Regions from separate parts of the Mesorhizobium sp. M0062 genome, predicted to be linked through region 2. Evidence: predicted binding sites of a transcription regulator. Region 2 holds the regulator's gene; each other region holds the start of a gene.
What was found. The regulator PhoB, encoded in region 2, activates phosphate uptake and scavenging genes when phosphate is short. The targets are predictions, from matches to a motif close to TGTCATNNANCTGTCAT.
Positions count from the first base shown of each region.

Region 1: NKJ64_RS17180 (RNA degradosome polyphosphate kinase) is a predicted target of PhoB. The motif match lies at 2,745-2,761, and genes of this name have one in related genera.
Region 3: NKJ64_RS24315 (ceramide glucosyltransferase) is a predicted target of PhoB. The motif match lies at 5,786-5,802, and genes of this name have one in related genera.

Region 1 is NZ_JAMYUO010000013.1:75,802-83,273, forward strand. It holds gene ppx (exopolyphosphatase) at 1-398, opposite strand, end outside; gene NKJ64_RS17180 (RNA degradosome polyphosphate kinase) at 398-2,590, opposite strand; gene NKJ64_RS17185 (zinc-finger domain-containing protein) at 2,824-3,069, shown strand; gene NKJ64_RS17190 (FAD-dependent monooxygenase) at 3,089-4,327, shown strand; gene NKJ64_RS17195 (TIGR02117 family protein) at 4,551-5,216, opposite strand; gene NKJ64_RS17200 (amino acid ABC transporter ATP-binding protein) at 5,322-6,125, opposite strand; gene NKJ64_RS17205 (amino acid ABC transporter permease) at 6,148-7,305, opposite strand; gene NKJ64_RS17210 (amino acid ABC transporter permease) at 7,310-7,472, opposite strand, start outside.
Region 2 is NZ_JAMYUO010000004.1:54,484-61,955, forward strand. It holds gene xylF (D-xylose ABC transporter substrate-binding protein) at 1-103, opposite strand, end outside; gene NKJ64_RS06350 (ROK family protein) at 369-1,604, shown strand; gene phoB (phosphate regulon transcriptional regulator PhoB) at 1,635-2,324, opposite strand; gene phoU (phosphate signaling complex protein PhoU) at 2,341-3,045, opposite strand; gene pstB (phosphate ABC transporter ATP-binding protein PstB) at 3,087-3,911, opposite strand; gene pstA (phosphate ABC transporter permease PstA) at 3,929-5,245, opposite strand; gene pstC (phosphate ABC transporter permease subunit PstC) at 5,242-6,702, opposite strand; gene NKJ64_RS06380 (substrate-binding domain-containing protein) at 6,799-7,472, opposite strand, start outside.
Region 3 is NZ_JAMYUO010000025.1:50,209-57,680, forward strand. It holds gene araD1 (AraD1 family protein) at 1-598, shown strand, start outside; gene NKJ64_RS24295 (hypothetical protein) at 626-967, shown strand; gene NKJ64_RS24300 (ABC transporter substrate-binding protein) at 1,091-1,861, opposite strand; gene NKJ64_RS24305 (2'-deoxycytidine 5'-triphosphate deaminase) at 1,963-3,057, opposite strand; SAM riboswitch at 3,198-3,275, shown strand; gene NKJ64_RS24310 (O-succinylhomoserine sulfhydrylase) at 3,333-4,523, shown strand; gene NKJ64_RS24315 (ceramide glucosyltransferase) at 4,535-5,686, opposite strand; gene apaG (Co2+/Mg2+ efflux facilitator ApaG/CorD) at 5,908-6,300, shown strand; gene NKJ64_RS24325 (Hsp33 family molecular chaperone) at 6,487-7,472, opposite strand, start outside.

The DNA.
Region 1 (7,472 bases), on a different contig from region 2:
GAAATGACGCCAAGCGCCGAATAATGGGCCTCCTGCCGGCCAGTGAGCACGCGGATCTCGGTCTTGAGCACATCCTGGGCGCGATGGATGAAGTCGGGTCCGTTGATCGCTTCGCGGGCCGCGGCCGTTGCCAGCACAAACATGTGCTCCGCACCCGCCTGGTCGGAGAGCGCGCGGAAACGGCGGAACTCCTCCATCGAGCGCGTCACCGCCTCGGGGTCGAGCTTGCCGGTCGAAACGATGCCGCGGCCGAGGCCGGCCAGCATCTTTTCGTTGAACAGCAAGGTCGGCGAGCGCGCCAACCCTTCATAGACGACAAGGCGGATCGAGTTCGAGCCGATGTCGATGATGGACAGCGGCCGGCGATCCTGCAGCCGGCCTTGGGACGTTGAAATCATCAGCCGGTGTTCTTCTTGCGACGCTTGAACTGCGCGATGCGCTTGGGCGCATGCGACTTCAGCGCGTCACCCCGTCCCGACAGGCTCGGATTGGTCATGAAATATTCCTGCGCGTTGAACGGTTCCTCACCCTCCTCCAGCACGACGCGCCGGGAGGTTCCGTCAGCCAATACGTCGAAACTTTGCTGGTTGTCCATGATGTTGCCCAGCATGATCTGGCCAAGGATCTGTTCATGCACCGTTGGATTGGTGATCGGCACCATGGTCTCGACGCGGCGGTCGAGATTACGTGGCATCAAGTCGGCCGAGGCGATGTAGACGATCGCCTCGTCCGACGGCAGGCCATGGCCGTTGCCGAAGCAATAGATGCGGCTGTGTTCGAGGAAGCGGCCGACGATCGACTTGACCCTGATGTTTTCCGACAGGCCGGGCACATGCGGCCGCAGGCAGCAGATGCCGCGCACGACGAGATCGATCTCGACGCCGGCACGGCTGGCGTCATAGAGCGCGTCGATGATGTTGGGGTCGACGAGCGCGTTCATCTTCATCCAGATGCGCGCCGGACGGCCAGCCAGCGCGTAGGCGACCTCGTCGGCAATGTGCTTGAGGATACGGCTGCGCAGCGTAAACGGCGAGATGGCGATCCGCATCTCATCCGTCGGCTCGGCATAGCCGGTGATGAAGTTGAACAGCTGGGCGACATCGCGCGCGATCGTCGGATCGGTGGTGAAGAAGGACAGGTCGGTGTAGATGCGCGCGGTCACCGGATGGTAGTTGCCGGTGCCGAGATGGACATAGTTGCGCAGCTTGCCGTCCTCGCGCCGCACCACAAGCGACATTTTCGCATGGGTTTTGAGTTCGAGGAAGCCGAACACGACCTGGACGCCGGCGCGTTCGAGGTCGCGCGCCCAGCGGATGTTGGCTTCCTCGTCAAAGCGCGCCTTGAGCTCGACCAGGGCGGTTACCGATTTGCCGGCCTCGGCCGCGTCGACCAAGGCGCGCACGATCGGGCTGTCGTTGGAGGTGCGGTAGAGCGTCTGCTTGATCGCCACCACCTCCGGGTCGGCCATCGCCTGGCGCAGGAACTGGACCACCACGTCAAAGGATTCATAGGGGTGGTGGACGACGATGTCCTTCTCGCGGATGGCCGCGAAACAGTCGCCGCCATGCTCGCGAATGCGCTCGGGAAAGCGTGGATTGTAGGGGGTGAACTTCAGGTCGTCGCGCGGCACGGCGACGATCTCGGAAATCTGGCTGAGCGCCAGCGGGCCGGTCAGAACGCTGATGCGGCTCGAAGAGACGCCAAGCTCGCCGGCGACGAACTCGCGCAATTCGCCGGGCATCGACTTGTCGAATTCGATGCGGATGACCGAACCGCGGCGGCGCCGCTTCAGCGCCGTCTCGAACAGGCGCACGAGATCTTCCGACTCTTCCTCGACCTCGATATCGCTGTCCCGGATGATGCGGAACGTGCCGGAACCCTTGACCTCATAGCCGGGGAACAGCTTGCCGATATAGAGGCCGACAGCCTCCTCCAACGGAATGAAGCGAACGTGCTGCTTGCGGTCGGGCAGACGGATGAAGCGCTTCAGCGCCACCGGCAGGCGCAGAAGCGCGCTCATCTCCTCGCCATTCTTGCGATGGCGCAATTGCAGCGCCATCGAGAAGCCGAGATTGGGAATGAACGGAAACGGATGCGCCGGGTCGATCGACAGTGGAGTCAGCACCGGGAAAACCTGGTCCTGGAAATGGTCTTCCAGCCAGACTTTTTCATCCTTGGTCAGTGCGTCGCGGGTGATGCTCTCAATGCCTTCCTTGTTGAGCAGCAACATCAGCGCCGAAAGGCTGTTCTGCTGGTCCTCCTGCAGCCGCTCGACCTCGCGCAGCAATTGTTCCAGCTGCTGCTCCGGCGTGCGGCCGTCGGGGCTCTTGAGCGCAATGCCTTCGCGCACCTGGCCCGCAAGGCCGGCGACGCGGACCATGAAGAATTCATCGAGATTGGCGGCCGAAATCGACAGGAAACGGACGCGTTCGAGCAGCGGATGGTGCTCGTTCTGCGATTCCTCGAGCACACGCCGGTTGAACTGCAGCCAGGAGAACTCACGGTTGACGAACCTATCGGGGTTGCCGCCGTCGGGGCTCGCCACCTCGACATTGATGAATTCGCTCTGCACCGGCTTCAGTTCGTTCATGGTTCCTGCTCTTCCCCGCCAACCGTCCCTTGGAGCGCCGCTGGACGTGCCATGCCTCTAACACGCTTTTGTAACGCATGACCCTTCGGCGAAAACCATTCCGATTTCAGGGACATGCACTTAACCGGCTCACCGTATCCTCTGACAGGCTTTTGCGACAGTTTCATTTCATCGATCTTGCAAACAGGCCTGTTATGTTCCAGATGCTTTTCGACGAGATCAAGGAGACGACGATGGCAGGCGGTTCCATTCCCCATTTCCAGAACGATGCGGGCCATCCGGCAATCGACATCGGCGTCAAGGAATTCATGTGCACCGGCGCCAACCCGCCCTTCGACCACCCACATGTGTTCCTCGACATGGGCGACGACAATGAAAAGGTCTGCCCGTATTGCTCGACGCTCTACCGCTATTCGGCGAAGCTGAGGGCGACGGAAACGCTGCCGGCTGGTTGCCTTTATATCGACCAGGCCGCCTGATCCTTCCGCGACAAGCCCGATGGAAGACATAAGGTCCCGGCAGGTCATAATCGCCGGGGCCGGCATCGCCGGGCTGACCGCCGCCCTTGCCTTCGCCGGACGGGGTTATCCGGTAAAGCTTATCGAACAGGCACAGCACCTAGAAGCGGCCGGCGCCGGCATCCAGCTTTCGCCCAACGCAACACGCATTCTTCGAAAACTCGGCGCGCTCGACCGGCTGTTGCCGGCAGCGTTGCGGTCGGAAGCGGTCGTGCTCAAGGACGCCCGGACGCTGCGCGAACTGGCGCGGGTACCGCTCGGGCACGCCGCCGAAGCGCGCTGGCAGGCGCCCTATCTTGTCGCCCATCGCGCAGATGTGCAGGCAGCGCTGTTGGCGCAAATGGCTGAACGGCCGCAGATTGAGCTCATCACCGGCGCCCGCGTGACCGGCATCGTCAAAGACGCGCAATATGTCGCCGTGACCGCCGAAGTGGACGGCCGCGAGATCGAGGCACGCGGCAAACTGCTGGTCGGCGCCGACGGCGTCTGGTCGGCGGTCAGGGCGCAACTCGCAGGCGAGGACTTCGTCAAAAGCCGTTTTTCGGGCGAACTCGCCTGGCGAGTCACGATCGCGGCCGAGAGCGCCTCCGGCGAAGCCTTTGTCGCGATCGGCGCCGCCGACTGCGTCACCACGTTCCTGCATCCAGGCTTCCACATGGTCGCCTATCCCGTCAGCAAAGGCCGGGCCTTCAATCTCGCCGCCTTCACCAAGGGCGAGCGCATGGCCGAAGGTTGGTCGGACCATGCCGATCCCGCGATCCTCACGGCTGCCCTGCGCGGCACCGCGCCGGGCCTGACGAAGCTTGTGGCACTGGCCGGCCCATGGACGGCCTTTCCGATCCACACCGTCGAACAACAGCGGTGGACGAGCCCGCAGGGCATCGCGCTGATCGGCGACGCCGCGCATGCGATGACGCCGTTTGCCGCACAGGGCGCGGCAATGGCGATCGAAGATGCCATCACGCTTGCCGACGCTATCGCCGATTTCCCTGGCGATCTGCCCAGAAGTTTTCAAATCTGGGAAAATCTTCGGCGGCCGCGTGTCGCCAAGGCCGCGCGTCGTGGGGCCGTAAACCGCCTCGCCTGGCATGCTGCCGGCCCGGTGGCAATCGCCCGCAATCTGTTCCTGGCCATGCGCTCGCCCGACAAGCTCGCCGCCGACCTCGACTGGCTCTATGGATGGCGAGCGGACGCTCGGCAGTCTAGATCGTCGACTTAGCGATCCTTCCCACCGCCCTCTGTCCTGCCGGACATCTCCCCCGCAAGGGGGGAGATTGGATGTCGCCGTCGCCTTCGCCAAAATCGCCGGCGTCGCAGCAGGAGCGCCGCGGGCAAAACGGCTGATCTCCCCCCTTGCGGGGGCGATGGCCGGCAGGCCAGAGGGGGGTGCTGTCCCGCTGACTTCAAAAGATCCAACACTGTCGCGGTGCGATGAAGGACTGCTAGTTATAAAACCGCATCGACAAGCCCAGCGAGGCCGGCAGCGGGTTCCACCAGCCGGTGCGCAGGCCGGCGGTGCGCAGGCCGGCGGCTGTCCAGGTGTTACAGCCGACAAGCGCGTTGAAATGGCCGTTCGCCTCGAAGAAGCGGTCGAAGCTGGAATAGGCGGCGTTCTCGATGACGACCGGACCATGCGGCCCTTGCTGGAAACTCGCGTCGATATAGTCGAGCAGCGCTGCAAAACGTTCCTCATCGATGTCGAAACCGGTGACAGCAGGGTGCGGCTCGGCGATGGCCCCGGCGATATCGACATGCATGACCGAGGCGTCCAGTGTCAGCGCCTTGAGGACGGGCACTGCTTTCAGCTGCGACCAGCTCGGCGTCTCCAGATAGAAGGCCCGGCCGCCCCAGCCAAAGACGATGTAGCTCACTTCCGGGGCGTCGACAGGGATGCCGGCAGCGACCAGGAAATGGAAGCGCCGGCGCACCTCGTCATCGACGGGAATGGCGATGTCGGTGTGGATCGGATTCTCCAGCACCAGAATATGGCGCGTGCCCTCACCCGCCGCTGACGCCGGCCACAGCGGACGCGGCACCAGCGTGCCGAGCGTGGCAGCGAGCGCGACCACGATAATCAGCATGGCCACGAAACGCAGGGCTTTTCTCATGCGGCGGCGGCTTTGTGTTTCAATGGAGAAGATCAACCCCGACCCCAGATAGCAAAAGAGCCCGGCCGCATTACGGCCGGGCTCTTTTGGTTCGCATGAAAATGCTCAGTGCAGGATCTGCGACAGAAACAGCTTCGTGCGCTCGTGGCGCGGATGGTCGAAGAACTCGGCCGGCGTGTTCTGTTCGACGATCTGGCCCTGATCCATGAAGATCACCCGGTTGGCGACCTTGCGGGCAAAGCCCATTTCGTGAGTGACGCACAGCATGGTCATGCCTTCCTCGGCCAGGCCCACCATCGTCTCCAGCACTTCCTTGATCATTTCTGGATCGAGCGCCGAGGTCGGCTCATCGAACAGCATGATGCGCGGGTTCATGCACAGCGAACGCGCGATCGCCACGCGCTGCTGCTGGCCGCCCGACAGCTGGCCCGGATATTTGTTGGCCTGTTCGGGGATCTTGACGCGCTTGAGGAAGTGCATCGCGATTTCCTCGGCCTGCTTCTTCGGCGTCTTGCGCACCCAGATCGGCGCCAGCGTGCAGTTCTCCAGGATGGTCAGATGCGGGAACAGGTTGAAGTGCTGGAACACCATGCCGACCTCGCGGCGCACCTCGTCGATCTTCTTGAGATCGTTGGTGAGTTCCTTGCCGTCGACGATGATCTTGCCCTTCTGGTGCTCTTCCAGCCGGTTGATGCAGCGGATCATGGTCGACTTGCCCGAGCCCGAAGGACCGCAGATGACGATGCGCTCGCCGCGCATCACCTTGAGGTTGATGTCCTTCAGCACATGGAACTCGCCATACCATTTGTGCATGCCGATGATGTCGATTGCGACATCGGTGGTCGAGATGTGCATCTTCTTGGCATCGACCTTGATCTCTTCGGCGCTGACGGCGTTTTCTATGACCATGGCAGGTTCCCCTTTTTTGTTTTTAACGTTTGTGGCCGGTGTCCAGCCGGCGTTCCGTATACATCGAATAGCGCGACATGCCGAAGCAGAACAGCCAGAAGACGAAGGCAGCGAAAATCAGGCCGGACTTGGTGGTCTGCGGCGTCGCCCAGTTGGGATCGGAGAAGTTCTGCTTGACGACACCGAGCAGGTCGAACATCGAGATGATGATAACCAGGCTTGTGTCTTTCAACATGCCGATGAAGGTGTTGACGATGCCGGGTATGACCAGCTTCAGCGCTTGCGGCAGCACGATAAGGTTCATCTTCTGCCAGTAACCGAGACCAAGCGAATCCGCACCCTCATACTGGCCCTTGGGGATCGCCTGCAGACCGCCGCGCACCACCTCCGCCATGTAGGCGGCGGCAAACAACGAGAAGCCGATCAGCGCCCTGAGGAACTTGTCGAACGAAACGCCGGGGGGCAGGAACAGCGGCAGCATGACGCTGGCAAAGAACAGGACGGTGATCAGCGGGATGCCGCGAACGAATTCGATGAAGATAACGCACAGCATCTTGACTATCGGCATCTTCGAGCGCCGACCGAGCGCCAGCACGATGCCGAACGGCAGCGACACTGCAATGCCGACGAAGGCCAGGCTGAGCGTCACCAGCAGGCCGCCCCATAGCTGCGTCTCCACATGCGGCAGGCCGAACATGCCGCCGACCAGCAGCACGAAAGCGACGATCGGCAGCACCAGGAAAAGCAGGATCGCGTTCAGCCCCTTGCGCGGCACGCGCGGGATCAGCAGCGGCACCAGCAGCGCCACGAACAGTATGGCGACCAGGATCGGCCGCCAGCGCTCCTCAATAGGATAGCGGCCGAGCATGAATTGGCCGAACTTGGCGTTGACGAACGCCCAGCAAGCGCCGGACCAGCCATCCGGCTGAACGCCGCCTTGCGCCGCCGTGGCGCATACCGAGCGATCGGACCCTACCCACTGGGCGCTGATGAAGGCCCAGTTGATGATTGGCGGCAGGATCATCACCACCAGTGCGATGCCCAGTACGGTCAGGATGGTGTCGCCCACCGAACCGATCAGGTTCTTGCGGACCCAGGCGATAGGCCCCCGCACGCCGGCCGGCGCCTGTTGCGCCAGTGCCATTTCGGTCCGCACCCAAGCGGTATCATGTTCCTGCATGGCCTTACCTCTCCACCAGCGCCATCCTGGCGTTGACCACATTCATGACCGCCGACGTCACCAGGCTGATGACGAGATAGACGACCATCATGATCAGCACGTTTTCGACCGCCTGCCCCGTCTGGTTGAGCACTGTGCCGGCGGTCGCCGTCAGGTCCGGGTAAGCA
Region 2 (7,472 bases):
TCGACCACGACACGCCGATGACCTTGTCCTTCGCCTGCGCGACCGACATCAGCGCCAGCGACATGGCGACACCCGCCAGCATGGCGGCTGCAAATCTGTTCATCATAATCCTCCCTGCGCCGCGTGCGGCGCGACAAAACTGGCCCGAGGGCCGGCACACAGAGGCCCTATTTTTTCGAGCCTCGAAAAAATACTGGTTCAATGATAAGGCGCTGTCAACATCGATTCTGATGGATTCTGATGGCCTTGCCGATTTTTTTCGAGGTCCGCAATAAACAATGACAGGGCTGCCGGCGTCTGCCAATATTTGGCTGGTGCCGTCGAACGCCTTCACTATCATGAGGCGCGAGGAGGCCGGGAGGAAACAAATGTCGGTTGGAATCCGCCACGACGATCTGCGCCGTCGCAACCGTGCCATGGTGATTTCGGCCGTGCGCCGGGCCGGCCAGCCGTCGCGGACCGAGATTGCGGCGACCACCGGCCTCAGCCACTCGACCATATCGGCAATCTCGTCTGATCTGATTCAAGAAGGCACCCTGATTGAAGGCAAACCTGGCGAGACAGGCGCACTGAAACGCGGCCGGCCGCAGGTCGGCCTTGGCCTCAACCCGGAAGCGGCGGCGGTGATGACCGTCGTGCTGTCGCTCAATTTCCTGTCCGTCACCGTCATCGACTATGCCGGCCACGTCGTCGCCGAGGAACAGCGCCGGCTGGACACGCTGACCAAGCCGCGCGACGAGCTGATCGGCGAATGCGTAGCAATCGTCCGGCGGCGGCTTGAGGATCCCGACCTCGATGTCCAGAGCATCGCCCGCATTGCCATGGGCATCCAGGGCATCACCGATTCGCAGGCGCGCGCCATGCTGTGGTCGCCAATCACGCCACTGACCGACATTGCCTTCGCCGACATGTTGGAAGCGGAATTCGGCATTCCGGCCACCATGGAGAACGACTGCAATATGATGGCGGTGGCCCTGCAATGGCGCCAGCCCGAGCGCTACCGCGACAATTTCATCGCGATCCTCTTGTCGCACGGCATCGGCATGGGGCTGGTGCTGAAAGGCGAACTGTTCACCGGCACCCATTCCTCGGGCGGCGAGTTCGGCCACATGATCCACCGTCCGGGCGGCGCGCTCTGCCGCTGCGGGCGGCGCGGCTGCGTGGAAGCCTATGCCGGAAACTACGCCATCTGGCGCAGCGCCAAAATGATGGGCGAGGATGCCGAGCCGGTCGATATCGGCGACGCTGATATGCGGGCGCTGGCCGCTCGTGCGCGAGAGACGGACGGACCGGAGCGCGAAGCCTATCGCAGGGCCGGCGAGGCGCTCGGCTTCGGCCTCGGCAGCCTGTTTGCGCTGATCGACCCGGCCCCCGTCGCCATGGTCGGCGTCAGCGCCGCCGCCTTCGACCTGATCGAACCGGCATTGCGCGAAGCGATCGCCCAGACCGCCGGCGGCCAGCACTCGAAGTCGATCTCCTTCGACACCGAACCCAACGAGCTGCCGCTGATCCGCGAAGGCTGTGCCATGCGCGCGCTCGGCTTCGTCGATCAGGAGATTTTTGCGCCGGGTATTCAGCCCAAATCCGGCAAGCATGTCGCCTGAATGGCCGGCAACGGCGCGACGCGCAGGATCCTAGTCTTCCCTGATCGCGTAGCCGGCGCCGCGAATGGTACGGATGACATCCGGCATGCGGCCATTGTTGACGGCCTTGCGCAGCCGCCCGACATGCACGTCGACGGTTCGCTCGTCGATGTAGATCGTCTCGCCCCAGACATTGTCGAGCAGCTGGCTGCGCGAGAACACGCGGCCGGGATGCCGCATCATGAATTCGAGCAGCCGGAACTCGGTCGGTCCGAGCCTGATCTCGCTCTTCTTGCGGTAGACACGGTGCGACTCGCGGTCGAGCACGATGTCGCCGACCTTGAGCACGCTGGACAGCACTTCCGGCTTGGCCCGGCGCAGCAGCGCCTTCACGCGCGCCATGAACTCCGGCGTCGAGAATGGCTTGACCAGATAGTCGTCGGCGCCGGTGGACAGGCCGCGCACGCGATCGCTTTCCTCACCGCGCGCGGTCAGCATGATGATCGGCAGCCGCTCGGTTTCGGGCCGCACTCTAAGCCGCCGGCAGAGCTCGATGCCGGAAACAGCGGGCACCATCCAGTCGAGCACCAGGAGATCGGGCACGTTTTCCTGCAGGCGGATCTCGGCCTCGTCGCCGCGTGTCACCACCTCGACGTGATAGCCTTCGGATTCGAGGTTGTAGCGGAGGAGCACGCCTAGCGGCTCCTCGTCCTCCACGACCATGATGCGTGGCGCGATCATCGGCAGTTCACCCTCATCAGGCCGGCATGGCCATCGCCGTCTCGTCCTGCTTCGGACGATTGGCGGGCAGTTGCTGGCCGGTCAGCACATAATACGCATTTTCGGCGATGTTGGTGACATGATCGCCGATGCGCTCAAGATTCTTGGCGCAGAACAAGAGATGCGTGCAGGCGGTGATGTTGCGAGGGTCTTCCATCATGTAGGTCAAGAGCTCACGAAACACGGACGTGTATTTGACGTCGATGCGCTCGTCGTCATTCCTGAGTTTTGCAAGCGCTGCCGCATCGGTGGCGGCATATTCCTCGACGACGCCTTGCACCTGGATCAGCACCAGCTGCGCCATGGCGTCGATGGAGTGCGAGAGGTCGCGCGGCGTGACGCTCAAGCCCACGGTGCCGACGCGTTTGGCGATGTTCTTGGCGAGGTCGCCGATGCGCTCGAGGTCGCCGGCCATGCGGATCGAGCCGACCACGGCGCGCAGATCGTTGGCCATCGGCTGGCGCTTGGCGATCAGCGTGATGGCGCGGTCGTCCAGTTCGCGCTGGCGCGCATCCATGATGGCGTCGTCGGAAACGACACGCTGTGCCAGCGCATTGTCCGAATTGAGCAGCGCCCTGGTCGAGCCGCTGACCATCGAGCCTGCCAGATCGCCCATGTCGCGGATCAGCTTGCTGATCTGCCCGAGCTCTTCATCGAAGGAGGCGACGGTATGTTCACCCATGATCTTGGTCCTCGTGCCTGAAAATTCACCCGCCGGACGGCTCAGCCGAAGCGGCCGGTAATGTAGTCCTGGGTGCGCTTGTCGTCGGGGTTGGTGAACATCTTGTCGGTGGCGCCCTCCTCGACGAGATAGCCGAGATGGAACATCGCCGTGCGCTGCGACACGCGCGCCGCCTGCTGCATCGAGTGGGTGACGATGACGATCGTGTAGTTCTGGCGCAGTTCGTCGATCAGCTCCTCGACACGGGCGGTGGCGATCGGATCGAGCGCCGAGCAGGGCTCGTCCATCAGGATCACCTCCGGCGACACGGCGATGGCGCGCGCGATGCACAGGCGCTGCTGCTGGCCGCCGGACAGGCCGGTGCCGGGCTCCTGCAGGCGGTCCTTGACTTCGTTCCAGATCGCCGCCTTCTTCAGGCTCTGCTCGACGATCTGGTCCATGTCGGACTTGCGCTTGGCCAGCCCATGGATGCGCGGGCCGTAGGCGACGTTCTCGTAGATCGACTTCGGGAACGGGTTGGGTTTCTGGAACACCATGCCGACGCGGGCGCGCAGTTCGACGACATCGATGTTCTTGTCGTAGATGTCGTCTTCATCGAGCGTGATCTTGCCGGTCACCCGCGCCAAATCGATGGTGTCGTTCATGCGGTTGAGGCAGCGCAGGAAGGTCGACTTGCCGCAGCCGGACGGGCCGATCAGCGCCGTCACCTGGTTCTGACGCACGTCGAGATTGACGTCGAACAACGCCTGCTTCTCGCCGTAGAAGACGCCGACCTTGTCGCCGCGCATCTTGATGACTTCGTTCGACTTGGCGTTCATTTTGTCGCCCACTGCATTCTCAAGGGACTGTTCGGTCATGATGTTCATACCAAATTGCCTTTTTTCTACCAGCGCCGCTCGAAGCGGCGCCGGAGCACGATCGCGGTGATGTTCATGGCCATGAGGAAGACGAGCAGGATGATGATGGCGCCGGACATGCGCTCGACAAAAGCGCGCTCAGCCTCGTTTGCCCACATATAGATCTGAACCGGCAGCGCGGTCGCCGGATCGAAAGGCGTCGTCGGATAATCGGCGACGAAAGCGACCATGCCGATCAAGAGCAGCGGTGCTGTCTCGCCGAGCGCACGCGCTAGGCCGATGATGGTGCCGGTAAGGATGCCTGGGGCGGCAAGCGGCAGGATGTGATGGAACACCATCTGCATCTTGGAGGCGCCGAGACCTAGGGCCGCCGAGCGGATAGACGGCGGCACCGCGGCGAGGGCGGCGCGCGTGGCGATGATTATGGTCGGCAATGTCATCAAGGTCAGCACCAGGCCGCCGACGAAGGAAGCCGAGCGCGGCATGCCGAGGAAGTTGATGAACACGGCAAGGCCAAGCAGACCGAAGACGATCGACGGCACCGCCGCGAGATTGTTGATGTTGACTTCGATCAGGTCCGTAAAGCGGTTCTTCTTGGCGAACTCCTCCAGATAGATGGAGGCGGCGACGCCGATCGGCAGCGCCAGCAACAGCACGATCACCATCATGTAGAACGAGCCGATGATCGCCACGCCCATGCCCGACGTTTCGGGCCGGCTGGAGGCGCCATAGGTGAACAGGCCGGTGTTGAAATGCTCGGCCATCACGCCGTCGGCTTTAAGCTTGTTCATCCAGTCGATCTGCTGGTTGGACACCTTGCGGCGCGCTTCATCGACGCCGAGGTCGATCTGGCCCTTGAAGGCCGAGTCGAGGTTCGCGGCAGCCAGGATGTCGACGTCACGCGTCCTGCCGATCACCGACGGATCGGCGGAGACGATGTCGCGCAGATGGACGCGGGCGCCTTCCGACAGGAAGCCCTTGAGCTTCAGCATCATCGGCTTGTTGGCCGGATCGATGCCGAGCTTGGCCACCAGCGCGTTTTCGGCGAGCTTGGGATAGTTCGCCTTGATCAGCACGGTAGGGTCGGTCGCGCGCTTGCCGGAGGGATCGATCACCTTCTCGTCGAAGGTGACCGGCAGCGTCACCGTCGTCTGCCAGAAGGCGGTGTAGCCTTTCGAGACGATGGTGATCAGCATGATGGCCAGGAACGCCAGGCCCACCGAGATCGCAATCACGCCATAGATGCGGAACCGGCGTTCGGCGGCATAGCGCGCCTTCAGCCCGATGTCGCGGCGCGGTCGCGCGACGGCGCCCGCCATCGTGTCCAGGGGGATGTCGGTCATTCGTACTGCTCCCGGTACTTGCGCACGATGTAGAGGGCGACGATGTTCATCACCAGCGTCAGCGCGAACAGCGTCAGGCCGAGCGCGAAGGCGACCAGCGTCTGCGGCGAGTTGAACTCGAGGTCGCCGGTCAGCTGGTTGACGATCTTGACGGTGATGGTCGTCATCGCCTCGAACGGATTGGCCGTCAGATTGGCGGCGACGCCCGCCGCCAGCACGACGATCATCGTCTCGCCGATGGCGCGCGACGCCGTCAACAGGATGGCGCCGACGATGCCGGGCAGTGCCGCCGGCAGGATCACCCGCTTGATCGTCTCGGAGCGGGTGGCGCCGAGGCCGAGCGAGCCGTCACGCATTGCGCGCGGCACCGCGGTGATGATGTCGTCGGACAAAGAGGACACGACCGGGATCAGCATGACGCCCATCACCAGACCGGCGGTGAAGATGCTCTGGCCCTGGATGAAGGGCGAGCCGCCGGTGAGTGCCGCCGACAGGTCGCGCAAGAACGGTCCGAGCGTGACAACGGCGAAGATGCCGTAGACGATGGTCGGAATGCCGGCCAGCAGTTCCAACGCCGGCTTGACCACCGAGCGCACACCGCGCGAGGCATATTCGGACATGTAGACCGCCGACATCAGCCCGACCGGCACTGCGACCAGAAGCGCGACGGCGGCGATGTAGAGCGTGCCGGCGAGTAGCGGGATCAGGCCGAACTGACCCTGGCTGCCGCCGGAACCGGCGGCGGCGAAACGCGGATCCCACACCGTGCCGAAGAAGAAGCTCATCGGCGATACGCTCTCGAAGAAGGTGATCGTCTGGAACAGCATCGACAGCACGATGCCGACCGTGGTCAGGATGGCGATGGTCGAGGCCGCAAGCAGCCCCCACAGCATCAGCTTCTCGACATTGTTGCGCGCCCTGGCGCGCGGCGCGATCTGCCTCAGCGCATAGAAGGCGCCGGCGACCGACAGCGCGAAGGTCAGCACGGCGCCGAACAGGCCGAGCCGGTCCTGGACCTGGTTCGCCTCGACCGCGATCGGGATCATATAGTCCTGTGTGTCGCTGGCCAGTGCCACGCCCTTGGCGGCGAGCAGCGGCTGCAATTCGGCGAAAGTAGCGGGAAGTGCGGTATCGCCATCGAGCCGGCGCAGGCCCTTGGCCAGGCTCTTCACCAGGCTGGCGTCGAGCGCTTCGCTGGCCACCTTTGTGTCGGCGGTGCGCTCGGGCAAAGCGGCATGGATGTGCCGGTCGAGATAGAAGGAAGAGCCGATATCCCAGACGGCGAGCAGCAGGACGGCAGGCAGGACCGCGAGCAGAAAGGCCCACCAGCCATGATAATGCGCGCGCGAATGCGGCTTGACCTTGCCGGTATCCTGCGCCGCTGCGCGCTGGCGGCCGATCACAAAAGCGACCACGCCTATGGCGATGACTATGGCGAGTACGAGCAAGGACGACATCACCCACCCCAGGGAAAATTCAGATCGCCGCCACCGTTGCGGCAAGCGGCGAAATCAGGGCGCGGATTTGGTCCGCGCCCTGATCCGGTCGGTTGATTACATCGTCTTTCCGGCGGCGAAGGCGTCGCGCTGGCCCTGACGTTCGGCGTCGGGAGCGGAAACCAGGCCGTACTGGGCGAGCGGGCTTTCCGGGCCGATCATCTGGTCATCAAGGAAGAACTCGACATATTCCTTGAGGCCGGGAACGACGCCCAGATGCGCCTTCTTGACGTAGAAGAACAACGGCCGCGACACGGGGTACGTGCCATCGGCGATGGTCTGCGTCGAAGGCACGATGCCTTCCACGGTAGCGACCTTCAGCTTGTCGGCATTGTTCTCGTAGAAGGCGAGGCCGAACACGCCAACGCCGGTCTTGTTGGAGTCGATGCGGGCCAGCGTCTCGGTGTAGTCGCCATCGATGTCGACAGCCTTGCCGTCCTTGCGGATGGCGATGCAGGTCTTGCCGATTTCCTTGTCGTCGGCGATGCCGGCAGCCTTCAAAGCGGCCTTGTCGCAGCCGGCGTCGAGCAGCTTGGTCTCGAACACTTCACGGGTGCCGTGCTTCTCACCCGGGATATAGGCGGCGATATCCCAGTCGGGCAGCTTCGGATTGACCTGGTTCCACTTGGTGTTCGGGTTGTCGACCAGCTTGCCGTCGACCACCAGCTTGGCGGCGAGCGCCTTGTAGATGTCGGCGGGAACCAGCGCCCAGTCCGGACCCTTGATGTCGG
Region 3 (7,472 bases), on a different contig from region 2:
CCAGACCGGCGTGCAGCCGGAATGGTTCTACAAGGGCAACGGCACCATGGCGGTGGCGCCGGGCGCCGCACTGATGTCGCCGGCCTTTGCGCAGGACGCCGGCGAGGAGCCGGAAATCGCCGGCATCTATGTCATCGGCGACGACGGCGCGCCGTTCCGCGTCGGCTTCACGCTGTCGAACGAGTTTTCCGATCATGTTACCGAGCGGGTGAACTATCTGTTCCTGGCACATTCCAAACTGCGCAACGCCTCGTTCGGGCCGGAAATCCTGATCGGCGACCTGCCGGCCGACGTCAGAGGCTCATCGCGAATCTATCGCGACAGCAATTTGCTGTGGGAAAAGCCGTTCCTGTCGGGCGAAGCGAACATGTCGCACACAATCGCCAATCTCGAACATCACCACTTCAAATATTCGGCCTTCCGCCAGCCGGGCGACGTGCATGTGCACATGTTCGGCACGGCGACGCTGTCCTTTGCCGACGGCATCAAGACTCAGGCTGGCGACGTGTTCGAGATCGAGGCCGGGGATTTCGGCCTGCCGCTGCGCAACCCGCTGGAGATTGAGCAGCCGGTTAAGGTGGCGGTGAAGGCGCTTTGAGGCAGCATCACAATTTGGGAGCCGGAAATGAACGGAATGCGGCTTGTCATTGTGTTCACGGGCGTGGCCCTGTTCCTGACCCAGCCGTCGGTGGCCTTTAGCGCCGGCCAGTGCAGCCCGAAGTCCTATCGTGAAGCCCGTTTGGCGATGACGAGCCGTCTTCTAGCAACCGGCTATTCGAAAGCCCAGGTGAGCTTTCTGATGCGCAACACGGATCACATGACATCAGCGCTTCGCAGCGACAGGCTGAACAACAATGGCAAGGTCTGCGGCATCGACTCCGCCAAGGCCCATGTCCTCGGTTGCCTCGACAAGCAGTTGTTCCCGTTGAAGCGCGGCTCAAACGCTTCGCTCGACGAGGTCAACTGACCGAAGGCTTTTGGGGCAGGAAACGTTTGGCCGCACGCGAACTGCTGTTTATCGGCCATTTTCATGCCTGCCTTGGAGCCGCGAAATCGTATCTCTTTCGCGGCTGACGCCGGCGGACGGGACTCAATAGATATCGAAATCGAAATACTTGGCCTGGATCTTCTTGTAAGTGCCGTCGGCGACGATGGCGTCTATCGCCGCGTTGAGCTTGTCGCGAAGTGCCGTGTCCTCCAGGCGGACAGCGATGCCGGCTTGCGTCTCGGTGCCCTTGACGTCACCGACAAGCTTGCAGCAGCCGTCGCTCGCCTTCTTCAGCCAGTCCATCAGAACGAATTTGTCGGAGATGACGGCGTCGAGACGGCCGTTCTGCAAGTCGGTGATCGCCTCTTCCTGGGTGGGGTAGAGTTTCGCCTCGGCGCCGGCCTTGCCATAGGCGTCCTGCGCATAGTCGGCCTGGGTGGTCGAGGCCTGCGCGCCCACCGTCTTGCCGGCAAGGGCTGCCGGTTCGGTGGAAGTGAGGTCGCCGTCCTTGGGCGCCACCAGCGCCAGCGGCGTCGTGTAGTATTTGTTGGTGAAGGCGACCTGTTTCTTGCGCTCCTCGGTGATGCTCATCGAGGCGATGATGGCGTCGAACTTTTTCGCCTGCAGCGCCGGGATGATGCCGTCCCAGTCCTGGGTGACGATCTCGCACTCGACCTTCATCTGCGCACACAGCGCATTGGCAATGTCGATGTCGAAGCCCTCGATCTTGCCGTCCGCGGTGATGGTGTTGAAGGGCGGATAAGCGCCCTCGGTGCCGATCTTCAATTTCTCCTGCGCCTCAGCCAGCGAGCCGGCCGATATCACCAGCATGGCAGCGCCCGCTGCCGATATGATCCATCTTGAAATCTGCATTTTGGTTCCCCTTGCGCGCCGTTCTCTTGCCGGCCACCGAAAGGCAGCCAAGCATGGTGAGGCAGCGCAGGCAAGTATTTTGCCTGACGGTGATCGAAGGTTCAGCCGGCGGGGCGGAAATGCTTGGAGAGCTTGAGGCCTTGCGCCTGGTAATTCGAGCCGAGATCGGTGCCGTAAAGCGCCTGCGGCCGCTTCAGCATGTGTTCGTAGACCAGCCGGCCGACGATCTGGCCGTGGTCGAGGATGAACGGCACTTCGTGGCTGCGCACTTCGAGCACCGCCCGGCTGCCGGTGCCGCCTGAGGCCGAATGGCCGAAGCCCGGATCGAAGAAGCCGGCATAGTGAACACGGAATTCGCCAACCAGCGGATCGAAGGGCGTCATCTCGGCGGCGTAGAGCGGCGGCACGTGCACGGCTTCGCGGCTGACCAGGATGTAGAACTCGTCAGGGTCGAGCACCAGTTCGCCGGCGCCGCTCTTGTAGAGCGGCTCCCAGAAATCGACGGCATCCTGGGCGGCGCGCTTGTCGACATCGACCAAGCCGGTGTGATGCTTGCCGCGATAGCCGACCAGGCCGTTCTGGTCGCCGTCAAGATCGATCGACAGCGCAATGCCGCCGCCGGAAATGTTGGGCGGCTCGGTCGCCACCAGCATCTCGGCGCGGTGCAATTCGTTCAGTTCTGCCTCCGACAACAGCGCGTTGCCGGTGCGAAAGCGGATCTGCGACAGCCTCGATCCGGCGCGTACGACGATCGGGAAGGTGCGCGGACTGACTTCGAGATAAAGCGGCCCGTGATAGCCGGGGGCGATCTTGTCGAACTCATGGCCGCGATCGGTCATCACCCGGGTGAAGATGTCGAGCCGGCCGGTCGAGCTCTTCGGGTTGGCCGAGGCCGACACATTTGCGGGCAGCGCCAGGCTTTCGAGCAGCGGCACGATGTAGACGCAGCCGGTTTCCAGCACCGCGCCCTCGGCGAGACTGAATTCGTGCAATTTCAGCCGGTGAAGCTTGTCGGCCACCAGATGATCGGGACCCGGCAGGAAGGAGGCGCGCACGCGAAAAGCCTTGTCGCCGAGCCTGAGATCGAGGCTCGCCGGCTGCACCTGGTCGACATCGAGCGCGCGCGGCGACTTCAGCGCGCCGGACTGAAACAGCGCGGAAATGTCCTGATCGGGAAGAATGCCTGTCTGCCGCAAAAGGCTGGCTCCGCTCCAAGGTCGGTCTCTTTGTGGCAGGTTCTTGCCGCAAAACCGCTGGATATTATTGCGGAACCTGCCTGGTACAAACCTCTTAATGAAGCCGGCAATTGACGCAAGCGCAGGTGAGGTCTAAAGGGTCGTTATCCCGTGGTGATTTGGCCGGTCGGCTTGCAGCCACGTTAAACAAGTCGCTAAAGGACCGTCGGGCCGCAAGGCCATATGGACCGGTTGCGACTTTCGCGGCCGGTTTTTTTGTGTCTGGAACAAAAGCGATGAGCACCAAGAAGCGTAACTGGAAACCTCAGACCGCACTCGTGCACGGGGGAACGCTGCGTTCCCAGTTCGGCGAGACGTCCGAAGCGATGTACCTCACCCAAGGCTATGTCTACGAGACGGCGCAGGCCGCGGAAGCCCGTTTCAAGGGCGAGGAGCCGGGCTTCATCTATTCGCGCTACGCCAACCCTACCGTCGACATGTTCGAAAAGCGCATGTGCGCGCTGGAGGGTGCCGAAGATGCCCGCGCCACGGCGTCGGGCATGGCGGCGGTGACGGCAGCGCTCCTGTGCAGCGCCAAGGCCGGCGACCATATCGTTGCGGCGCGCGCGCTGTTCGGCTCCTGCCGCTGGGTGGTGGAGACGCTGGCGCCGAAATACGGCATCGAGGCAACGCTGGTCGACGGCACCGACATCGCCAACTGGGAAAAGGCGGTGCGGCCGAACACGAAACTGTTCTTCCTGGAAAGCCCGACCAATCCGACGCTTGAAGTGGTCGACATCGCAGCGGTGGCGGCGCTCGCCACCTCGATCGGCGCCAGGCTGATCGTCGACAATGTCTTTGCCACGCCCTTGCAGCAGAAGCCCTTGCAGCTCGGCGCCCATATCGTCGTCTACTCCGCGACCAAGCACATTGACGGCCAGGGACGCTGTCTCGGCGGCATCATCCTGTCGGACAAGAAATGGATCGACGAGAATTTGCACGACTATTTCCGCCATACCGGCCCGAGCCTGTCGCCGTTCAACGCCTGGACGTTGCTCAAGGGCCTGGAGACGCTGCCGGTTCGGGTGCGCCAGCAGACTGAAAGCGCGGCCAAGATCGCGGATTTCCTGGCAGGACGGCCGGAAATCGCCCGCGTCATCTATCCCGGCCGCGCCGACCACCCGCAGGCCGACATCGTCAAGAAGCAGATGACGGGCGGATCGACGCTGATCTGCCTCGACGTGAAGGGCGGCAAGCAGGCGGCCTTCGCCTTGCAGAACGCGCTCGACATCGTGCTGATCTCCAACAATCTCGGCGACGCCAAGAGCCTGATCACCCATCCGGCGACCACCACGCACAAGAACCTCAGCGACGAAGCTCGCGCCGAGCTTGGCATCGAGCCGGGAACGCTCAGGCTGTCGGTCGGTCTTGAGGATACGGACGATCTGCTGGAGGACGTTGCGCAGGCACTGAAGGCAGCCGGGTAGGCCGCGAGGCGTCACGCTCCCGACGAGGCCTCTTCCAGCTCGGCTGCCTTGGTGCCGATGATCATGGTGTTGCCGCGCCAATCGACGGCGCCGCTCAGCCAGCCGCGCGCCCAGATGGCGGGAAGCATCATGTCGCGGACCATCATCGCCGGGACCATGCGCAGCGACAGGTGCCAGCCCTTGGCCGCGGCCAGCGCGCATTCGGGAATGTAGGCCGCCGCCAGCACGGCCAACACCGTGGCCGGCAGGCTGACGCCGGCACTTGCTGCCGCCACCAGCGCCAACGCCAACGGCACGGCGACGCCGGTCAGGATCTCGGGTGCGAAAAACAGCGGGAAAGTGACGCGGCGCAACCGCGCCCAGCGCGCCTGACGCGACCAGATGTCGGCAAGTCGGCGCTGCCCCAGTGGTTGCTCGAAAGGCGAGGCAACGAGATTGACGCGCAGGCCCAGTCCGTTGACCAGCTTGGTTGCAGCAGCATCCTCGGCGATCTCGGCGGCCAGCGCGCGGATACCGCCATTGGTATCGAGCATCGGCTTGTTCCACAGCATGCTCTTGCCCTGGGCAAAGCCGAGGCCAAGCGCCTCGCCGGCATATTGCGAGCGCGCCTGCAGCGTGTTGAGGAACGCGCATTCGACCTCGGCCCAGAAGCCATCCGGCCGCGAGCCGATCGGCGTCGAGCAGATAAGCCCGGTATTGGTCCGCCAGGCCGCCATCAGGTGCTGGACGTAATCCCTAGGCATCAGCACGTTGGAATCCGCCAGAATAACCCAATGATTGCGCGCCGCTTCCCAGCCCTTGACGCAGTTGTTGAGCTTCGGGTTGCTGCTGACGCGGTCGTCGCCGATCAGCAACTGGGCCGGCACGTTGGGAAACAGGACGATCGCCCTGTTTATCAGTTTGACGACGGGATCGTCGGCGTGAGCGACGCAGAAGATCAGTTCGTAGCGCGGCCAGTCGAGCGAGAAGGCTCGATGCAGCGTCTCTTGTGTGAACGGCTCCACGCCGCGCGACGGCACGACGATCGAGACCGGTGGCTGCTCGTCGGACGGCGGAGGGATAAGGCGACGCGCTTGCAGTTTCGACGAAGCAAGCAGGATGCTGGCGAGATTGGAAAGAAGCAAAGCGGAGGAAGCGAAGGCGGCTGTGAGAGCTAGTTCCATGAGATCTGGTCACTCCGGAAAGGCCGCTCGCGGCTGCTTTGTCAGTCGACAGATGGGCCTTGAGTCGCCGGCAAGGTTTGCGCACACCAACACTGTCATGTGTCACTTAAATGACATTGTTTGTCGGCACCTCCGCTTTGAGGCTGGCAGGACATGCCGTTGTGCGCGTATCAAACCGCATAGCGCGACAAATGTTCCTTGCCGCGCAACCGGAGCAGCCCATGTATCGCGCCGTCACGCGCAACATCGAAGTGCAGGTCAGACCGTTCTACCTGGAGGACCGCTCGGACCCGGCGGAGAACCGTTATGTCTGGGGCTACCAGGTGACCATCGACAACCAGTCGGACGATTTCGTGCAGCTTATGGCGCGTTACTGGCACATCATCGACGGCAGCGGCCGGGTCGAGGAAGTGCGCGGCGCCGGCGTGGTCGGCGACCAGCCTGAGCTCAATCCCGGCGACAGCTATCAATACACGTCAGGCTGCCCGCTCTCGACGCCGTCCGGCTTCATGGTCGGCCACTACACCATGCGCAACAAAAAGGGCGAGACGTTCGACGTCGCTATTCCCGCGTTTTCGCTGGATCTGCCGGGGACCCGACCGACGGTGAATTAGGGGTTTTCTCCCCGTCACTATACGGGGAGAAATGCCCGGCAGGGCGATGAGGGGCAGCGCCAGACTCATGAGGTCATCTTCCACGCACATGACGTAGGCTATGCGCGGCCATTCACCAAAGTTCGCGCTGCCCCTCATCCGCCCTTCAGGCACCTTCTCCCCGTGAACGGGGAGAAGGAAGAGATGCTACTGAGCTGCAAACTCCGCCGGGTCGAAGTCGTACTGCTTCGAGCAGAACTCGCAGGCGACGTGGATGCCGCCATCTTCGGTGCTGTCCTTGATCTCCTGCGCGGAAAACCCCTCGAGGATGCCGCGTATCTTGTCCCTTGAGCAGGAACATTGGTCGGCGACCGGCACGCCGCCGAAGACGCGCACGCCATGTTCGTGGAACAGCCTGTAGAGCAGCCGCTCGGCGCCGATGGTCGGGTCGATCAGCTCGGTCGGCTCGATGGTGCCGAGCAGCGCCACCAGCTCGCGCCACGAATTGTCGGCCGGCTCCTGCGTCACGTCACGCGGATCGCCGTCGCCGCCCGAAATGTCCGGCACGCGCATGCGCTCGGGTGACTGCGGCAGGAACTGCGCCAGGATACCGCCGGCGCGCCACTGCTCGCGCGCACCGCCGGGGCCGGGCGTCAGCAGCTTGGCCACCGACAGCCGGAGGTCGGTCGGGATCTGCTCCGACTGGCGGAAATAGGTGCGCGCGGCGTCTTCCAGCGTCTCGCCGTCGAGCTGGACGATGCCCTGATAGCGCTGCGTGTGCGCGCCCTGGTCGATGGTCAGCGCCAAAACGCCGCTGCCCAGCAGCGTCTGCTGCGAGGTCTGGCCTGCGGCCACCAGGGCCTCCAGCCGGTCGGCATCGAAGCGCGCATAGGCGCGCAATGCCGAAGGCGTGGAGAAATCCGCGACCAGCATGTCGACAGGCCCGTCGGTGCGGGTCTGCAGGATGAACTTGCCTTCAAATTTGAGCGAAGTGCCGAGCAGCACCGTCAGCACACAGGCTTCCGCCAGCAGGCGGGCGACCGGCTCGGGATAGTCATGACGGTTGAGGATGGCGTCGAGCATCGGCCCGAGCTGCACGGTGCGGCCGCGCACGTCGAGCGGGCCTACCTCGAAGGGCACGACATGATCGTCGCCGGCATAGCCGAACTCGCCGAGTTTGGGGTGATGTTCAG